One region of the Ferdinandcohnia sp. QZ13 genome, then DNA from elsewhere that is predicted to be linked to it. Evidence: predicted binding sites of a transcription regulator. Region 1 holds the regulator's gene; each other region holds the start of a gene.
The links. The regulator Rex, encoded in region 1, represses fermentation and respiration genes when NADH is low (regulators of the CRP and FNR family bind a similar motif). The targets are predictions, from matches to a motif close to TTGTGAAATATTTCACAA.
Positions count from the first base shown of each region.

Region 1 (4,510 bases):
TTTGACCACCGCTCAAGCTAGAAATTTTTGTTTCGTAGTCTTCTTCTGTAAAATGAAAGCCGTGTAGAATGGAACGAATGTCGGCTTCATATTGATAGCCACCCCGTTCTTTAAAATCGACCTGGAGTTGATCGTATTCTTCAAGGAGTTTTTGATAATCAGCTGGATTTTCAAAAACAGAGGGGTCTCCCATTTTTACTTCAAGGTTTCGTAAGTCCTTTTCTAGTTTCTGTAAGGGTGCAAAGACGGTAAGCATCTCTTGCCAAATGGTAAGGGTTGAATCAAGTCCAGTGTCCTGTGCGAGATAATCGATTGTGACACTTTTTGGCTTAATAATTTCACCGCCATCATGGGACATCTGTCCTGCAATGATCTTTAGTAGAGTAGATTTTCCAGCACCATTTCGACCAACAATGGCAATGCGGTCGCGAGTTTGTACTTCTAATTTTATATTCGATAAAATAAGATCAGCAGCAAAATATTTTTTGAGCTGATTTACTTGTAGTAAAATCATACTATTTCACCTCTTGTTTCTAACAACAGTGTATCTTATATTATCTTAATAGAGCAACTGCAATGATAATGTTCACACACGTTTCAAAGACAGATGTGGTAAAATAGTGTATAGTTTATGGGAGGGTTCGATATATGACATCATTTACCCATTTTAATGAGCAGGGGCGAGCGAGAATGGTCGACATTACAGAGAAATCTGATACTGTTCGTACAGCGATTGCAAAATCAAGTATTACTGTAAATAAATTGATTTATGAGCAAATCATAAATAATGAGGTTCGCAAGGGGGACGTACTTGCGGTATCTCAGGTTGCCGGTATTATGGCAGCTAAAAAAACATCCGAGCTAATTCCGATGTGCCATCCGTTGGCATTGAAGGGCGTCGATATCAGTTTTAGTTGGACGACCCAAGATGAATATACTTTACATATTACCGTATCAGTTAAAACAAAGGGTAGTACCGGCGTAGAGATGGAAGCCCTTACGGCTGCATCAGTTTGTGCGTTAACTGTATATGATATGTGTAAAGCAGTTGATAAAGGCATGGTGATTGGACCAACCTATTTAGCTGAAAAAACAGGTGGAAAGAACGGAGATTTTAAAAGGCCAGTAGCGGGGGAATAAACATGAATCTGGAACAGTCAAAAATACCACAAGCAACTGCCAAAAGGCTGCCACTTTATTATCGATTTTTAAAAAACCTGCACGCCTCGGGGAAGCAGAGGGTATCATCTGCAGAACTAAGTGATGCAGTCAAGGTTGATTCAGCCACGATTAGGCGTGATTTTTCCTATTTTGGTGCATTGGGAAAAAAAGGGTATGGCTATAATGTGAATTATTTATTATCCTTTTTTAGTAAGACCCTTGATCAGGATGAATTAACGAAGGTTACGTTAATAGGTGTTGGTAATTTAGGTACCGCATTTTTACATTATAATTTCTCAAAAAATAATAATACAAAAATTGAGCTTGCGTTTGATGTGGATTATAATAAGGTGGGCAGTAGTATTGGTGGAGTCAAAGTGCATCATCTAGATGATCTTGAAAAAGAATTGCCTGATGATGTCACAGTTGCTATTTTAACAGTGCCGGTTGGTGTAGCACAGGCGATTACAGATCGCCTCGTAAATAAAGGGATAAAAGGTATCCTAAATTTTACACCAGCAAGGATCAATGTACCCGAACATATTCGAGTCCACCATATTGATTTAGCTGTTGAGTTACAAGCACTTGTTTACTTTTTAAAGCATTATTCGAATGAAGAATAGAAATATAATTTACACTTGTTGGGAGGTGACTCACTGTGGGAAGTCTTGGATTTGGTAGTATCCTATTGATTGTATTTGCAGCGTTACTAATTTTTGGACCGAAGAAGTTACCTCAATTAGGAAGAGCAGCAGGTAATACATTGCGTGAATTCAAAAACGCAACAAAAGGTTTAGCAGATGATGACGATGATGATGTTAAAAAGAATGAAACTACTGATGTGAAGTAATGATAGGATGAGTCACATGAACGAAAAAGAAATGTCCGTCTACGATCATATTGGTGAGCTACGAAAACGACTGATTTATGTAGTCGTTTTCTTCTTCATTGTTGCATTAGGAAGCTTTTTTCTTGCAGAGCCGGTCATTCTTTACTTGCAAAATGCGGAGGAAGCAAAGGAACTGACAATGAACGCTTTCCGTATGACAGATCCAATTAAAATATATATGAATTTTGCCTTTATTATTGCACTTGTTATCTCCTCTCCTTTTTTACTCTATCAGCTATGGGCGTTCATCAGTCCAGGCCTGTATGAAAAGGAAAGAAAGGTAACCTTGAGTTATATTCCGATTTCAGTAGTCTTGTTTTTAGTAGGGGTGTCATTTTCCTATTTCATTCTATTCCCATTTGTTGTGAATTTTATGACGAGGTTAGCGGACCGCCTTGATATTAATCAGGTCATCGGAATTAATGAGTATTTTCAATTTCTGTTGCAGCTGACCTTACCGTTTGGCTTTTTGTTTCAGTTGCCGGTAGTTGTCATGTTCCTAACCAGACTTGGAATTGTCACACCGATGTTTTTATCGAAAATACGAAAATATGCCTATTTCGTTCTATTAGTAATTGGAGGGCTGATTACGCCTCCTGAAATAATCTCTCATTTAATGGTTACGGTGCCGTTATTCGGATTATATGAAATCAGTATTCTTGTATCAAGAAGTGCCTACAGAAAAGTGCTAAAAGCGGAAATGATGGCAGCGAATAGTATGGAATAATAGAGAAAAGCGGAAGCGCCTTGCTCAGCCCCGACAAGCATAAGAAAAGCCGACGTGAAGGATGCCTTTTATCCTTCTTGCCGGATTGGCTTATGACCTCGAGGGGCTAGGCGCTGAAGCTAGACAATAAAAAATAACCTCGTTTTGAGGTTATTTTTTTTCCTTAGTCACTTTTTTTATTTTGAAGTGAAGGGTAAACATTCTAATTGCCACACCAAAGTCAAATGTTGCGACAACTGCAAGTAAGATTGTGGAAAAGTTCCAGACTGTCTCCGTTGCACTATTAATTGCAATATAAGTAAATAAGATTCCCATTAATGCGTAAATGATGCCCATCGCAAAAGGTGAAGTTCTTCGCATAAATTAAAAGCCCCCAATAAATGTCTGTTGCAGCTTCTCGGCTTGCTTCATGATCCTTTCTATATCATCTGCAAAAACCGTCTGAACCACTACAACAAATGTATTCATCGCTACATGTGCAAAAATCGGTACAATAATTCGTTTTGTTTGTACATAGAGGAATGCAAAGGTAAAGCCCATTGCAGTATAGATGAGGATATGTGTGAAATCCATATGTACAACCGCAAAAATTAATGAACTAATTAAGCCAGAGATGAAAAAGTTAAATTTTTTATATAAAGATCCAAAGATAATTTGGCGAAAAATAATCTCTTCAAGAATTGGACCAATCACCGAAACAACAATGACTAGCAATGGTAAAGATTTTACCAGTGTCAAAATTTCTTGAGTGTTCTCAGAGCCAGGCTCAATTCCAAGTAAATGAATTTCGATATTTGCCGCAACCACCTGGGCTGTCATGGCCATAAACACACCTGCAATCGCCCATCCAATTGCCTCACCTTTGGAGGAACGTCGTAAGTTCTGATGTCTCTCTCTCATATCTTGTCTTAATAAAAATAAAACAATAGGTAGTGCGGCGACAAAGCTAATAACAGTCCAAAGTGCAATAATTGTATTTGTAGCAGTGGCTGGGTCTAAGTTTTTTCCAACACCTAATGATAACAAGAGCGGAATTCCTAAAATCCCAGAGAACTGCATGACGATGTACGTTAAGATGACATACCAATATCTAGCTTTCATGAAAATCTCCTTTTTATAGACGAAATGATTGAAAATTGTCCACCTTTTGTATTGTAACATATATTCATTTCTATCCTTTAGTATAATGCAAATTCAAATTTTCATTGAAAGAAATTAGATTGTTGGTTTATTTTTCCTGTTTGTAACATAGGATAGGTAGGGTGGACAAATTTTGCATGCGAAAATGAATCATTTTTCCAAATTTCTATATTAAATTACTTGCAAAATGGCTAAAGATTATTTAATATAATAATTGTGTTAGCACTCAGGTGGTTTGAGTGCTAATAAGAAAACGAAACTATTATTTAAATTATTTGAGGAGGTCGTTTCACTTGTTAAAGCCATTAGGTGATCGCGTTGTTATTGAACTAGTTGAATCAGAGGAAAAAACTGCAAGCGGAATCGTATTACCAGATTCTGCAAAGGAAAAGCCTCAAGAAGGTAAAGTAGTTGCTGTTGGTACAGGTCGAGTTCTAGACAGTGGTGAAAAGGTAGCTTTAGAGGTTGCGGTTGGTGATCGCATTATCTTCTCAAAATATGCTGGTACTGAAGTGAAATATGAAGGTACTGAATACTTAATTTTACGTGAAAGCGACATTTTAGCTGTTATTGGTTAATAAAAAGCAGCATTT
Region 1 is NZ_JAVIVW010000002.1:42,377-46,886, reverse strand. It holds gene RGU12_RS11850 (ABC transporter ATP-binding protein) at 1-514, opposite strand, end outside; gene moaC (cyclic pyranopterin monophosphate synthase MoaC) at 649-1,140, shown strand; gene RGU12_RS11840 (redox-sensing transcriptional repressor Rex) at 1,143-1,784, shown strand; gene RGU12_RS11835 (twin-arginine translocase TatA/TatE family subunit) at 1,820-2,011, shown strand; gene tatC (twin-arginine translocase subunit TatC) at 2,028-2,777, shown strand; gene RGU12_RS11825 (YdiK family protein) at 2,928-3,137, opposite strand; gene RGU12_RS11820 (CPBP family intramembrane glutamic endopeptidase) at 3,141-3,878, opposite strand; gene groES (co-chaperone GroES) at 4,211-4,495, shown strand.

Region 2 (4,510 bases), on a different contig from region 1:
TGGAAGACTGTTCCTTTCGTGCTACTATGATGAAAAAAGTAAAAGGAAGTTTCATGATGGATAAATCAAAAATCACAGGTATTCTTTTAGCCGGTGGAGAGTCAAGAAGATTTGGGAGCCATAAAGCGTTTGCCAAATTTCATCGTAAATTCTTTTATGAATATGCTATCGAGGCGTTGGAGGAGAATGTGAGAAAGCTTATCATTGTAAGTCATCCCACATTAGTAGAGCAATTTCAACATCAAACCTCAGTAGAAGTAATTCAGGATTTACCTGAATATAAAGGGAATGGACCGCTTGCTGGTATGCTCACCGCCATGCAAAAAGTACCATCAGATTGGTTTGTAGTTTTACCTTGTGACACCCCTTTTGTGACTGATGAACTTGTAAAGCAACTAATCACTTATACAAATGACCCAAGGATTGATGCTGTCGTTCCGGTTATCAATGATCGCCAACAGCCCTTAATCGCTGTTTACCATAGTAGGGTTGCAAAGAGAATAGAGAAGTTGCTAAAAATTCAACATTTTAAAATGAGCGATTTATTAGACGTTTCCCATGTTAAATTCGTAACCAACCATGACCTTCAACTGAAAGGAATGGAATTTGAAAATATCAATGACCAAAATGAATATAAAAAAGTACAGCAAAAGCCAATTTAACATCCACAGTAAATTGGCTTTCATTATTAATTTTACTTTACACAATCATAATTATCGGAAAAGTACGATAAAATAGGAATAAAACTAGATATTTTGAAAAGGAGGGATCATGTTTGAGAGTAGGCTTAATTTTAGGTATTTTAACCTCTGGACTTCTACTAATCATTGGTTTGTCTACTCAACAATTTGAAACATATTCAGTTATTTCTGGGACACTAGGGATTATTTGTTTCCTGCTTGCGGGAATCGTTTCTGATTCTTTTATCAGTGGAGATCGGGCAAGAGCAAATTACTACACCGAAACCAAACGAGACCGCAAAAAAAGAATTCGATATTCCTATCTATTTTTCCTCTTGGGGGCTCCAAATTTACTTGTAGCCATTGTTTTAACCCTCAATTACATGTAACATTTCTTCACATAATATTTCTTCAATTTACTATTCATATAGTTTTGATGTCTAGCTCCAGCGCCTAGCCCCTCGAGGTCATAAGCCAATCCGTCAAGAAGGATAAAAGGCATCCTTCTCGCCGGCTTTTCTTATGCTTGTCGGGGCTGACCAAGGCGCTTGCGCTTTTCCTAATTTGTGAACATTTTCAAACACCTCCTTAACCTGTGATGTACCTCACATTATTCACTTTTTTATAGTGTTAAAATGTGGACATTAACAAAGGAGGTTTGCCTCATGTTTGAAAGAGACTATAATAAAGACCCATTTATTGTGATTTGGGAACTTACAAGAGCTTGCCAATTAAAATGTTTACATTGCCGTGCAGAAGCACAATATACGAGAGACCCTCGAGAACTTTCCTTTGAAGAGGGTAAAAAGTTAATCGACCAAATATATGAGATGAATAATCCAATGCTAGTGTTCACAGGTGGGGACCCATTAATGCGCCCCGATGTATATGATATTGCTGATTATGCGGTTAAAAAAGGTGTCCGTGTTTCAATGACACCAAGTGCAACACCAAATGTTACAAAGGAGGCCATTCAAAAGGCAAAAGAAGTAGGCTTAGCACGTTGGGCTTTTAGCTTAGATGGACCAACTGACGAAATTCATGACCATTTTCGCGGAACAAAAGGTTCTTTTGATTTAACAATGAGAGCCATCAAATATTTACACGAACTTGAAATACCAATACAAATCAACACGGTCATCTCAAGATATAATGTCCATGCCTTAGATGAAATGGCAAAATTGGTTGAGGACCTTGATTGTGTGTTATGGAGCGTCTTTTTCCTTGTACCTACAGGTCGTGGTAAAGAAACCGATATGATCTCTCCAGTTGAACACGAAAAGGTTTTCCGTTGGTTGTATGATTTAAGTAAACGTGTTAAATTCGATATAAAGACAACAGCAGCGCAGCATTATCGTCGGGTTGTGATTCAATCAAAACTGCGTGAGACGAAGGATACGGATAAACAAATTCGCTATGAAGATGCACTTATGAAGGGGAAAACTGGCCAAATTGATGGACTAGGAAGAGCGCCTCAAGGTGTAAACGATGGTAATGGATTTGTCTTTATTTCTCACATAGGAGATGTATATCCGAGTGGATTACTTCCTGTAAAAGCCGGAAATGTGCGTGTGACACCACTAGCTGAAATTTATCGTGAATCTCCAATATTTAAAGATCTGCGTAATCCAGATAAGTATAAAGGGAAGTGTGGGGTATGTGAATTCAGACATGTCTGTGGTGGATCACGTTCTCGTGCATATGCGATGACTGGAGATTACATGGAGAGCGAACCATTCTGTGTATATATCCCAGAAGCACTTCGTAAAAAAGAAAAAACACTTCAATAAAGGTTTGGTAAATAGGAACATGCAGAAAAAAGTCAATCCTTCAAAAGTGATTGGCTTTTGTATTTGAGGACGGTTAGCACCTGTCCTAGAACCCAAAAGACCCATGGGATCCCCATGGGTCTTTGTAGCGCCTTTATTCAATGCTACAATACTTTGCTGGACAATCCTCACATTGGATTTCCTTTTTAATAAATGCCAGATCGTGAATCGTAATATAGCCTTTGGTGACAGAAATGACCCCTAGTACACGCAATTCATGCAGCATGCGGTTTACACTTTCTCTTGTGGTAGCGCAAAAATTGGCAAGCTCCTGATTCGTTAAGTGTAAGTCTATTAAGATTCCATTCTGTTTGTGAACACCATAACTATTGGTCATGCGAACTAAGGTGGAATATAAAGCTCCTTTTTTACCTAATAAAACAAGATCTCTAAACTTCGTTTGTGTTTTTCGGAAATGATCACTCATCCATTTCATAAATTCAAATGCAAGATTCGTATTTTCAAAAAGTTTTCGTTCTAAGTCATCCTTTTGAATAACAGCAATATCGCTATCTTCTAAAACTAGACAATCAAATAAATATTTCGGCTGATCGGTGAATAATGTCAACTCTCCAACGATTTCATTTTGGCTACAAACTCGAAGGGATAATTCACTTCCATCAGACGTTCCTTTGCTAACCCTTACACGCCCAGAAAGAATGAGGTAAAGTTCGGAAGCCTTCATACCTTCCCGAAATAAATACGTTCCTTTTTCTATTTGGATGACGTGATTAGCTGATTTCATAAGCTCTGTTAATTCATCTGATATTTTTGCTTTTTGTAATGTCAATTGACTCATAGGTACCACCTTCCTAAGCAGGAATGCTATACTTGGTTAAGAGGATGTTCAAAAAGTCCGGTGAAAATGACACATCGAATTTCTGCGTTGGCTTGCTTTTCCGTTCCTCACGTATTAACTGCATACGCTCCGGTACTCAAAGCTGCACCGCCTTGAAATTCTTGGTCCTTTTCATCCTCCTTTTGAACAATTACTTTTAATAAAATAATATAATGTTAGTTATTACTGCGATGTATAATAAATCACACTTAGTGTAAAATTGCTTCAAAATGCTTGTAAAATAAGGAATATATCAATTATGAACAATTTTTAACAATTGAGGTCAAAGTCATGGAACAGCTATTTTGGTCACCTATTAAACTTTCAATATCCATTGCTATTACCGCGGGCTGTATTGTCTTACTGCTTGGTTTGGTCACAGGGAAATGGATGTCCCGTAGGAAATTTAAAGGAAAACTCATTATTGAAACATTATTCATGCTGCCGCTTGTTCTTCCCCCGTCAGTAGTAGGCTTTTTATTAATTGTGATATTTGGAAGAAATAGTTTTGTTGGAACATTTATTGAAAAAGTAACGGGTCAACCAATTATGTTCACTTGGTGGGCAGCAGTTATTGCTTCTACTGTCGTGGCGTTCCCGCTTATGTATCAATCTGTGAAAACAGGCTTTCAATCCGTAAACCCAGATATTGAGGATGCTGCTAGGACAGATGGTGCAGATGAATTTCGGATATTCCTTTTCGTTTCCATACCATTATCAATAAAAGCAATTGTCACAGGTGGGATCTTAAGCTTTACTCGTGCACTTGGTGAATTTGGTGCAACCCTCATGTTTGCTGGAAATATACCAGGTAAAACACAAACATTGCCAACAGCAATCTATGTTGCAATTGATAGTGGGAATATGGAACTAGCTTGGTTGTGGGTCCTAACGACTATCTTTATTTCCTTTCTAATGCTCGCGTCAACCTATTTAATTAAATAAAAATAAAAAAGGCTGTTCTTGCAGCTATGTTGATTTTGATATGGGCGTTAACAAGTGTTATTGACACATAGGTGCACCCTCTAGGGATTGGAGCGGATGGCACGAATCCTCGGAAATGCAGGCATTTTCTTCGTGCGGTGCAGTTTCAAGGAAGCAAACTCAACGTCCTGCGGGAATAGCGAGCCAAGCGAGACCCCACAGCGAGGCACGAGCGAGGA
Region 2 is NZ_JAVIVW010000001.1:1,187,078-1,191,587, reverse strand. It holds gene RGU12_RS05765 (molybdenum cofactor guanylyltransferase) at 57-662, shown strand; gene RGU12_RS05760 (DUF5316 domain-containing protein) at 776-1,069, shown strand; gene RGU12_RS05755 (TIGR04053 family radical SAM/SPASM domain-containing protein) at 1,346-2,470, shown strand; gene RGU12_RS05750 (Crp/Fnr family transcriptional regulator) at 2,604-3,308, opposite strand; gene modB (molybdate ABC transporter permease subunit) at 3,639-4,292, shown strand.
Region 2: RGU12_RS05755 (TIGR04053 family radical SAM/SPASM domain-containing protein) is a predicted target of Rex. The motif match lies at 1,245-1,262, and genes of this name have one in related genera.

Region 3 (4,510 bases), on a different contig from region 1:
GTTTTGCCTGAAGCAGACTATCATGGAGAAAGATACAAGGGTCTTGAAGAACTTGAAATGAATTTTAAATTCTGGGATATAGTCATCAATGAGATCAAAGAACTTCAAAGGATCAAGGATGAACTAGTCGGAAAAGGTTTAGTTGATGAGACGAGAATTGGTGTTGCGGGAACTTCAATGGGAGGAATCGTAACCCTTGGAGCATTGACCCAATATCCATGGATTAAGACTGCGGTAAGCCTCATGGGGAGCCCATATTACGAGGAATTTTGTCGTGGGCAAATTGAGGAATTGAAGCGACATGACATTGAACTTCCTTTCACAGATACAGAATTAGAAGAAAAATATGCTGAATTAAAGAAATATGATTTAAGCTTGCAACCGGAAAAATTAAATGGAAGACCATTGTTTTTCTGGCATGGTGAAAAAGACAAGATGGTTCCATTCAAATATACGTATGAATTTTACCAAGAAATTCAACCGCTATATAAAGGGAAAGATGAAGACCTATCCTTTATTGCCGATACACGTGCTGATCACAAAGTCACAAGAGAAGGTCTTCTCGCATCAGTAGACTGGTTTAAAAAACATTTATGAAAAGAGAAAAACGTGTCGAGGCTGATCGACACGTTCTTTTTTTATCAACTTACCTAATTCCTAATGCAATTTTTGCGTAACGGCTCATCATATCTTTGTTCCAAGGCGGATTCCAAACGATGTTCACATCAACGTCTTTTACTTCTGGTAATTCTGTGAGGACACGTTTAACGTCCATTGCAATTGTTCCAGCAAGTGGGCAACCCATTGATGTTAAAGTCATTGTAACTTGCGCTACTTCTGCGTCATTCATATCTACATCATAAACAAGTCCTAAGTTTACTATGTCAATCCCTAGTTCAGGGTCCACGACTTGTTCAAGTGCCCCCATTATATTTTCTTTTAAAGCTTCATCCATTTGTTAACTCTCCTTTCGAGAAATAGCTTATTTAAAGTATAACGAAACAAACGCAGAATGTGAAATTGAACGACTTCCTAACGACGTAATTGCTTCATAGCAGCTTCTGACATGCGTTCAGGTGACCAAGCTGGATGCCAAACCATTAATACCTCAACATCATTTACCTCTTCAAGATAAGCAACTGCATGCTTTACACCGCTTGTAATGCTGTCATGAAGGGGACAGCCAGGTGTAGTTAGTGTCATTTCAATATAGACATTGTTATTTTCTTTAATATCAATTTTATATATAAGTCCTAAATCGACAACATTAATATTTAATTCAGGATCAATTACTTGTTTTAACTGTTCGATTATTTGCTCTCTTAATTCCATCATTTTTCTCCCCTTTATTTAAAAAGTACCTTCAAAATGCTATAACTGAAAAATAAAGTTGAAGCGAGTACAAGGCTTTGGCCGATCGAGAAAATAAGCAATTGTCCGGTTGCAATCGATAAAACGAAGATGAGACAACCTGAAACAAAGCCAGAAAAAATCGGAATTGCCAATTTTTCATCTATCATTTGTTTTAAAGTCGGTACATCTCTTTTTCCAATTAGCTTACTGTACCTGTGTGTCCACCAAAGAAAAGGAATAATTTTATATAAATAGCCAAGAATGCTGTTTGCAATCCACAAGAAGAGGTAAAGAAAAATAAGTACACCATACATCTCATAATAACCTGGTAGGAATGAGAGGATCGCTCCGAACAAGTGAATCACTAAGCCAAATCCAATTGCAATTAATGAAAATGTAAATGGTTTATCCAGCTTTTTCTTCAATCTTGCCTTAATAATCGTTGAAATGTGGTAAGAAAAAAGAGCGAATCCTGCAAACAGTATGCTCATCCCTGCCTGTAATAACATGTTTTTCTCAGTAATAAAGCTGCTAATAGTAACAATAAGGCCAATGCCATACACGATATAGACCCATCTTGCGGATTTCATTGAAAAGCCATGTGCTAACGAAAACATGGGGACCATTTTATAAGAAAAACCAAAAATTAAGAAGGTAAACCAACCTGCAATTCCAAGTAAAATATGACTTTTTAATACAGCAAGATGATTTAGATTTGTGATTCCAGCTCCAAGATTGACGATTAACAGAATTCCCAGTGTGATTGTGAGTAGTAAGCAAATGAGAGCACTACCAACAAATAAAGTTAAAATATTCTTCTTGGCTTGCTTTTTCATCGTCATAAACATTTGTACGAGAAATAGCAATATACCAGTAACAGCAAGTGACCCTGTAAAAATAGACAAAGTAGGTGAGAAGGAAAGGGTGATTCCAAAACCACCAAATCCAATTGCTGTTACCCAAAATTGAATAAACCCAAATTTTACACTCCAAATCGGCGTTAAAAAGGCTACTGGCACAAGTTGATACATGGCTCCCATCGCAACCATTAAGGCCCAGCCTAGTATCAATAAATGGGCAGACGATAGAAGGGGAAAGGTGCGAAAATTCCCATCAATGACCACATGTCCATTAAACAAGAGGATTACCTGGGATGTGATTAAGGCTACAACACTAAAGATAATAAAGGAGAGTGGCAGCCTTATATCGGTTTCATTTGATAATTGAGGCATCATTGGCAACCAGCTCCTTACTTCGTAATCTCAATTTGAAAGCCGCCATCAGGATATGGTTCTGTCGTATGTTTGTAGCCTAATTCATCCAGCTGTTCATACAAGAACATAGGTCGGCGATCATTGATAATCGTCAAGGTGTCGCCTTTATTTAATTTTTCGAGAGCTTTCAATGTCCTCATCATTGGAGTGGGAGGCTCAAGACCTCGATTATCTAAATGCATTACTTGTCACCTCTTTTTGTAAAGGTAACCTTCCAATGTTTTTTATCAATTTGCTCTGCCTCATTTGAAAATCCTTTTGCTTTTAAAATTGGAAATAAAGGAGTCGGTTTAAAAGGTGCGTGCAAAATGAAAATATCTCCATCCTGTAAAGGTTTAACCGCCTCCATAATCTTTTGGAAAGGCTCAATTTTATTTTTAAGATCTTCCCTAACATCTACCTCTACAACTTTTGAATCCATGATTGAAATCCCCCTTATATAACGGTTATAACTTAATGATAATCATTTTCAATGAGAAACGATGTGACCTGAATCACAAGTGTCAGAAAAAATGAAGTGAAATCAAAGACTAGGAACCATTTCCTTTAGGGCTAAAAAATCTCATCATGTAGCTTCATATGATCTAATAGGTAATATCCATCAGGAGTCATGTCTACGATATGTTTCTTCTTCAATACTGAAATTGTCCTGCTTACTGATTCACGTGTTGTACCAATCATGTTAGCAAGTTCACGATTTGTAAATTGAGTAGTTAGCTTAAAGCGATTGTCGATCTTTTCTCCATTGCTTCTACATAAACGAAGTAAAAGCATGATAATTTGTTCTTGTGTATTTAGTAGGATTTGTTCCTCCAGTCGCTTTTGAAGGTCGATGATTTTTTCACCTAACACTTTAAAAATTTTGATGCAAAGCTCAGGATTTTTTAATAATATTTCTTCAAATCGATCAATGGGGGTGAAGATAATGTTCGATTCCTCGATTACTTCGGCATGTGCTGGATATCGGCCTTTTCGAAAAAATCCAGCATGTGGAAACATTTCTCCTGCTTCAAGTACGGATACAATCTGTTCCTTCCCGTGCATATCAGATTTATAAATTTTTACCTTTCCGGATTTAATGAAAAACACACGATCAAGTGGATCGTCTTGCATAAAAATAAACATTTTTTGTTTATATAAACGTGACTGTGAAATTTCAACAATTGGATTAAGTTCTTCAGAGGTTAATTCCCGAAACAAGGGAACTCCTTTCAATTGTTCACGAATGGATGTTGTCCCCATCTTGCTCACTCCTTTTTTGATTTACATTACCTAAGGCAACTCTGTATTTAGTGTAGCAATCCTCGTTTTTAAAACTGTGATATACATCATAGGTAGTGAAAAACAAAATCAATGTTCAAAAAATCGACACAAAAAAAGCTAGGAGAAATTCTCCTAACTTAGTCAACTTGTTTTTCTTCGGCACAATCAAAGCAAAGTATGCCATTTTTATCATCTAAAACAACACCATTAATAAATCCATCTAAACAATAAATTTCTTTCTCACATTCCTTACATGTACCAACAAATTCTTTCATCTTTCACCTCGTTTATTCTTTTTGACTCCACAATTCATGAGGTATAGCAAGATGTTTACGTGGCGTTTAAAGATTCTCTATCCTATCATTATCGCATATTTTTTTAGACATATGATTAAAAACATACGTACATAGTGATAAGTTTCACTACAATTACTGAAGAGACTAGATACAATGGACCCATAAAACAAAAGGAGGAATGTAAATATGGTATTTGCAGCAAAAGTAAATGCACCAGATTACGCACCGAAGGATAAGCACCCTACAATTTTTAGAACATTTGATAGTTTACAACCAGGTGAAATCATGGAGCTAACAAATGACCATGATCCACGACCACTCCAA
Region 3 is NZ_JAVIVW010000001.1:1,191,774-1,196,283, reverse strand. It holds gene yjfP (esterase) at 1-597, shown strand, start outside; gene RGU12_RS05805 (metal-sulfur cluster assembly factor) at 647-955, opposite strand; gene RGU12_RS05800 (metal-sulfur cluster assembly factor) at 1,033-1,332, opposite strand; gene RGU12_RS05795 (hypothetical protein) at 1,347-2,588, opposite strand; gene RGU12_RS05790 (DUF2249 domain-containing protein) at 2,603-2,809, opposite strand; gene RGU12_RS05785 (DUF2249 domain-containing protein) at 2,809-3,048, opposite strand; gene RGU12_RS05780 (Crp/Fnr family transcriptional regulator) at 3,180-3,869, opposite strand; gene RGU12_RS05775 (hypothetical protein) at 4,028-4,165, opposite strand; gene RGU12_RS05770 (DUF2249 domain-containing protein) at 4,373-4,510, shown strand, end outside.
Region 3: RGU12_RS05785 (DUF2249 domain-containing protein) is a predicted target of Rex. The motif match lies at 3,110-3,127, and genes of this name have one in related genera.

Region 4 (4,510 bases), on a different contig from region 1:
GACCCCAAAGGCTTCCATCTCCAGCAAATTCAATTATTTTTGCCAGAATGACCGTTGGTGCCGGCATAAGATGTGCTTCAAGGACACCAATATGGCTTAAATACTGCCAAACCACTAGTAAAATGGCAGGAATGATACTACCAAGTAAAATGATTTTCACATTGCCCGATAAAACAAACTGAGTTTTTGACTTCACCTTTATTTGTCTGGATACCGCTTCACCTTTTATGTTCATAGCTCCTCCTCTTATTGCTTTATTCCTTTTTGCGCAAATGTCGGATTAATCAATTCTTGAACTAATTTTTCTAATTCAACATCTTTTTTGATAATATTCTGTGCTTGGAGAACCTTACCCGCTTCCGTTAAAGCCTCAATTTGTTCTTCACCAGGCATCGGATTAGAAAAATCATTGCGTTCATTTAATTGCTTATTTGCTACTTCAATATCAATATTTGCTGATTTTGCTAGAATCTCTGCAGCTTCCTCTGGATTTTCTAACACCCATTTTCGAGCCTTTTCGTAAACTTCTATGACCTTTTCAACATATGCAGGGTACTTTTCAGCAAATTCCGAACGGACATTTAAGGTCCCATACGTATTAAAATCAGCATTCCGATAGAAAAGAGTTGCATCTGTTTCTAATTCAACTCTTGCCATGTGAGGATCTAGTCCTGACCAAGCATCTACCTGACCAGACGATAATGCCCCCGCTCCATCTCCATGCTGTAGATTAACTATCTCAACATCTGATGGACTGAGTCCTTCCTCATCTAGGGCACGTAATAGAAAAATATAAGGGTCAGTTCCGATTGTTGCGGCAACCTTTTTCCCTTTTAAGTCACTTACACTTTGAATCTTTGAGTCTTTATTTGCCACCAATGCCGTCCATTCTGGCTTTGAATAAATATAAACAGCTTCAATCGGCGCACCATTTGCTTTAGCCATTAAGGCCGCTGCCCCTGCCGATGAACCAAAATCGACGCTACCACTGTTCAAGAATTCGAGGGCCTTATTACTGCCTTGGCTAAGTACAAACTCAACCTCAATTCCTTCTTCCTCAAATGCCTCTTCAGCCCAACCAAACTCTTTTAGCACAAGACTTGTTGGAGAATAAAAGGCATAATCCAATTTAATTTTCTCCGGTTTTTCATTCCCTTGGCTAGCCTTACCTGAACTATTAGAACAACCTACAATTCCAACAAACAACAATAAAACAATAAAAACAGCACTTATTTTTTTCATCTTTTTTCTCCTTTTCCATAAATTCCAATTGGTAAACTGAGAATAATATTAATACAACTCCAAACCTTCATCTTTTAAGCGATAGAAAAAGCCCTCTTCAGTAAGAAGAGGGCTTTTTTCCTCCTCTTATCTTTCAGGTAATCGTACCTGATGGATTTAGCACCTTTTCAAGAATTACCTTGAAGGTTGCCGGGTTTCGTAGGGCCATGTCCCTCCACCGCTCTGGATAAGAGTTCTTTATTAAATTAATACGTCTCTGTTTTGCTTTATAAAAGGATTATAGTATGCGGAAAATCAAAAGTCAAACACTTTTGGAAATATTTTATTTTATTTGAATATTATTTGAGGTTATAATCAATCCCCTTATTCCTATGTTTTAGCGACTAAAAATAGACCATAAATTCATTTGTGTCATATTTGTGAAGCCTATTGCTTTTATTGTAAATCCGCTGTATATTAAGAGTGTAGAAAGTTAGTGAAATACTTCACAAACTACTACAAAAGCTGGCAGCTAACGCACTCATATTTTTTTACAACGACTTGTGAAGAGTTTCACAAATTAATTATAAGGGGAGATTAAGATGAGAGCATTCTTAAAAGGACCTAAAATGGCAGTTATTTGGACAGTATTACGTGTATGGTTAGGAATTCAATGGCTAGAAGCTGGTTTTCATAAAATAACAGCAGGTGGATTTGATGCAGGTGGTTTTATCCAAGGTGCCATCGCAAATGCAGGTGGAGATCACCCAGCAGTACAAGGCTGGTATGCAGCATTCCTTGAAGGATTTGCCGTACCAAACATTGAGTTATTCAACGTACTCATTCCTTGGGGTGAATTCTTAGTAGGACTTGGTTTAATTCTAGGTTTTGCAACTATCCCAGCATTACTTGCAGGTGCATTCATGAACCTTAACTTCTTACTTGCTGGTACAACAAGCACTAACCCAACGCTTTACACAGTAGCAATCATTCTCTTATTCGCAGGAGCTGCAACTTACTACTACGGTGTAGACAGATTCGCAGTACCTTACCTTACAAAACGAATTAACGACAAAAAAGCTACAAAAACAGCTACAAACGTAGCGTAACGAGAAAAGCGCAAGGGGCCTGCATATCGGCGACCAGCACAAGCCGATGGCCCCTGGAGCTAGACATAAATGAAAGTGTTCCTCCTAAGCTAGGGGGAACACTTTTTTATGTTTTATTCATCATCAATTTCGCCGTCACCTATTTCATCCTCTTCTTCGATTTCCTCAATGTCTTCCCCTTTTTCTGGCATTTCATCATCATCTCCGCATCCCATTAAGAAAAACATCGGGAACGATAGTAGGAACAGCATTAGCAACCGTTTCATCACAAAACCTCCTTTTTTCTAGACTTTCCATTCACTCTCGAAATATGTAGACTAGAAAGAGTAAACAGTATTAACAGTTCTAAAAATTGGAGGTAAGTCAGCTATGCGAAAAATAAAACTAGGAACAAGTTCATTAGAGGTACCTGTTGTTGCAGTAGGCTGTATGAGGATTAATTCTTTAGAAAAGCCTGAAGCAGAAAAGTTTGTACAAACCGCATTAGAAATCGGTGCCAATTTCTTTGATCACGCCGATATTTACGGTAGTGGTGCTTGTGAAGAAATCTTTGCAGATGCAATACATATGAATGATGACGTGAGAGAAAAAATCATACTTCAATCCAAATGTGGCATTCGAAAAGGTATGTTTGATTTTTCAAAGGAACATATCCTCAATTCTGTGGACGGTATCTTAAAACGACTCAAAACAGATTATCTTGATATCTTACTTTTACATCGTCCCGATGCCCTTGTTGAGCCTGAAGAGGTTGCAGAAGCATTTGATCAACTAGAGTCTTCAGGTAAGGTTCGTCACTTTGGAGTCTCCAACCAAAAACCCATGCAAATTCAATTGCTTAAAAAATATGTGAAGCAACCAATCGTTGCCAATCAATTGCAACTAAGCATTCCGAATGCCCATATGATTGCAAATGGCGTCTCTTCAAATATGCAAATTGATCAATCCATTAACCGTGATGGAGATGTACTCGATTTTTGCCGATTAAATGACATTACCATTCAGCCTTGGTCACCATTCCAATATGGTTATTTCGAAGGACCTTTTCTTGGCAATGAAAAATGCCCCGAATTAAATCAAAAAATTGATGAAATGGCAGAAAAATATGGTGTATCCAACACAACGATTGCGATTGCATGGCTATTACGTCATCCAGCCAATATGCAACCGGTTATAGGCACCATGAATCTTAATCGTTTAAAGGATTCCGTAAAAGCAAGTGATGTTCAGTTAAGCCGTGAAGATTGGTACAGCATTTTCCTTGCTGCTGGCTATCTTCTACCATAAATGCAAAAAGAGGCACCTACAAAAAGGTGCCTCTCCTATTAATTTTCCGTAAAACCTGTAGCAATTACAGTTACAATTATTTCATCTTTTAAATTGTCATTAATGACTGATCCAAAGATCATATTTAAATCCTCATGTGTTGCAGACGAAATCACATCTGCCGCCTCCTGAATTTCAAAGAGGCTTAAGTTTCGTCCGCCAGTGATATTCAAAATAACACCTCGAGCGCCACTTATCGATGTTTCAAGCAGTGGACTATTGATTGCTTTATGGGCTGCTTCAACCGCACGCCCTTCTCCTTTTGCCATTCCAATTCCCATTAAAGCTGTTCCCCTATGAGACATAACTGTTTTTACATCGGCAAAATCAAGGTTGATTAACCCAGGTACAGCAATTAAATCGGAAATCCCTTGAACCCCACGAAGAAGAACATTATCGGCTTCTCGGAATGCTTCTATCATCGGCGTACGCTTATCAACAATCTCCAATAATTTCTCATTCGGGATAATGATTAATGTATCGACTGCTTCCTTCATTGCGTCAATCCCAGCATCTGCATTGACAGCTCGTTTACGGCCTTCAAATCGAAACGGTCTAGTTACCACACCGATTGTCAAAGAACCTAGCTCCTTAGCGATTCTTGCAATTTCTGGTGCTGCCCCGGTTCCAGTGCCACCGCCCATTCCGGCTGTGACAAAGACCATGTCTGCTCCTCTTAATGCATCCTCAATTTCTCTTTCACTTTCTTCAACAGCTCTCATCCCAATTTGCGGATTTGCACCAGCACCTAGCCCCCGTGTTAACGATGCCCCAATTTGAATGACAACCTCTGCTTTCGATTGATTAAGGGCTTGTCCATCCGTATTCACTGCGATGAATTCAACACCTTCTAC
Region 4 is NZ_JAVIVW010000015.1:1,856,653-1,861,162, forward strand. It holds gene RGU12_RS22985 (ABC transporter permease) at 1-235, opposite strand, end outside; gene RGU12_RS22990 (aliphatic sulfonate ABC transporter substrate-binding protein) at 247-1,242, opposite strand; SAM riboswitch class I at 1,366-1,475, opposite strand; gene RGU12_RS22995 (DoxX family membrane protein) at 1,824-2,330, shown strand; gene RGU12_RS23000 (hypothetical protein) at 2,444-2,596, opposite strand; gene RGU12_RS23005 (aldo/keto reductase) at 2,700-3,617, shown strand; partial or broken gene ftsZ (cell division protein FtsZ) at 3,659-4,510, opposite strand, start outside.
Region 4: RGU12_RS22995 (DoxX family membrane protein) is a predicted target of Rex. The motif match lies at 1,783-1,800, and genes of this name have one in related genera.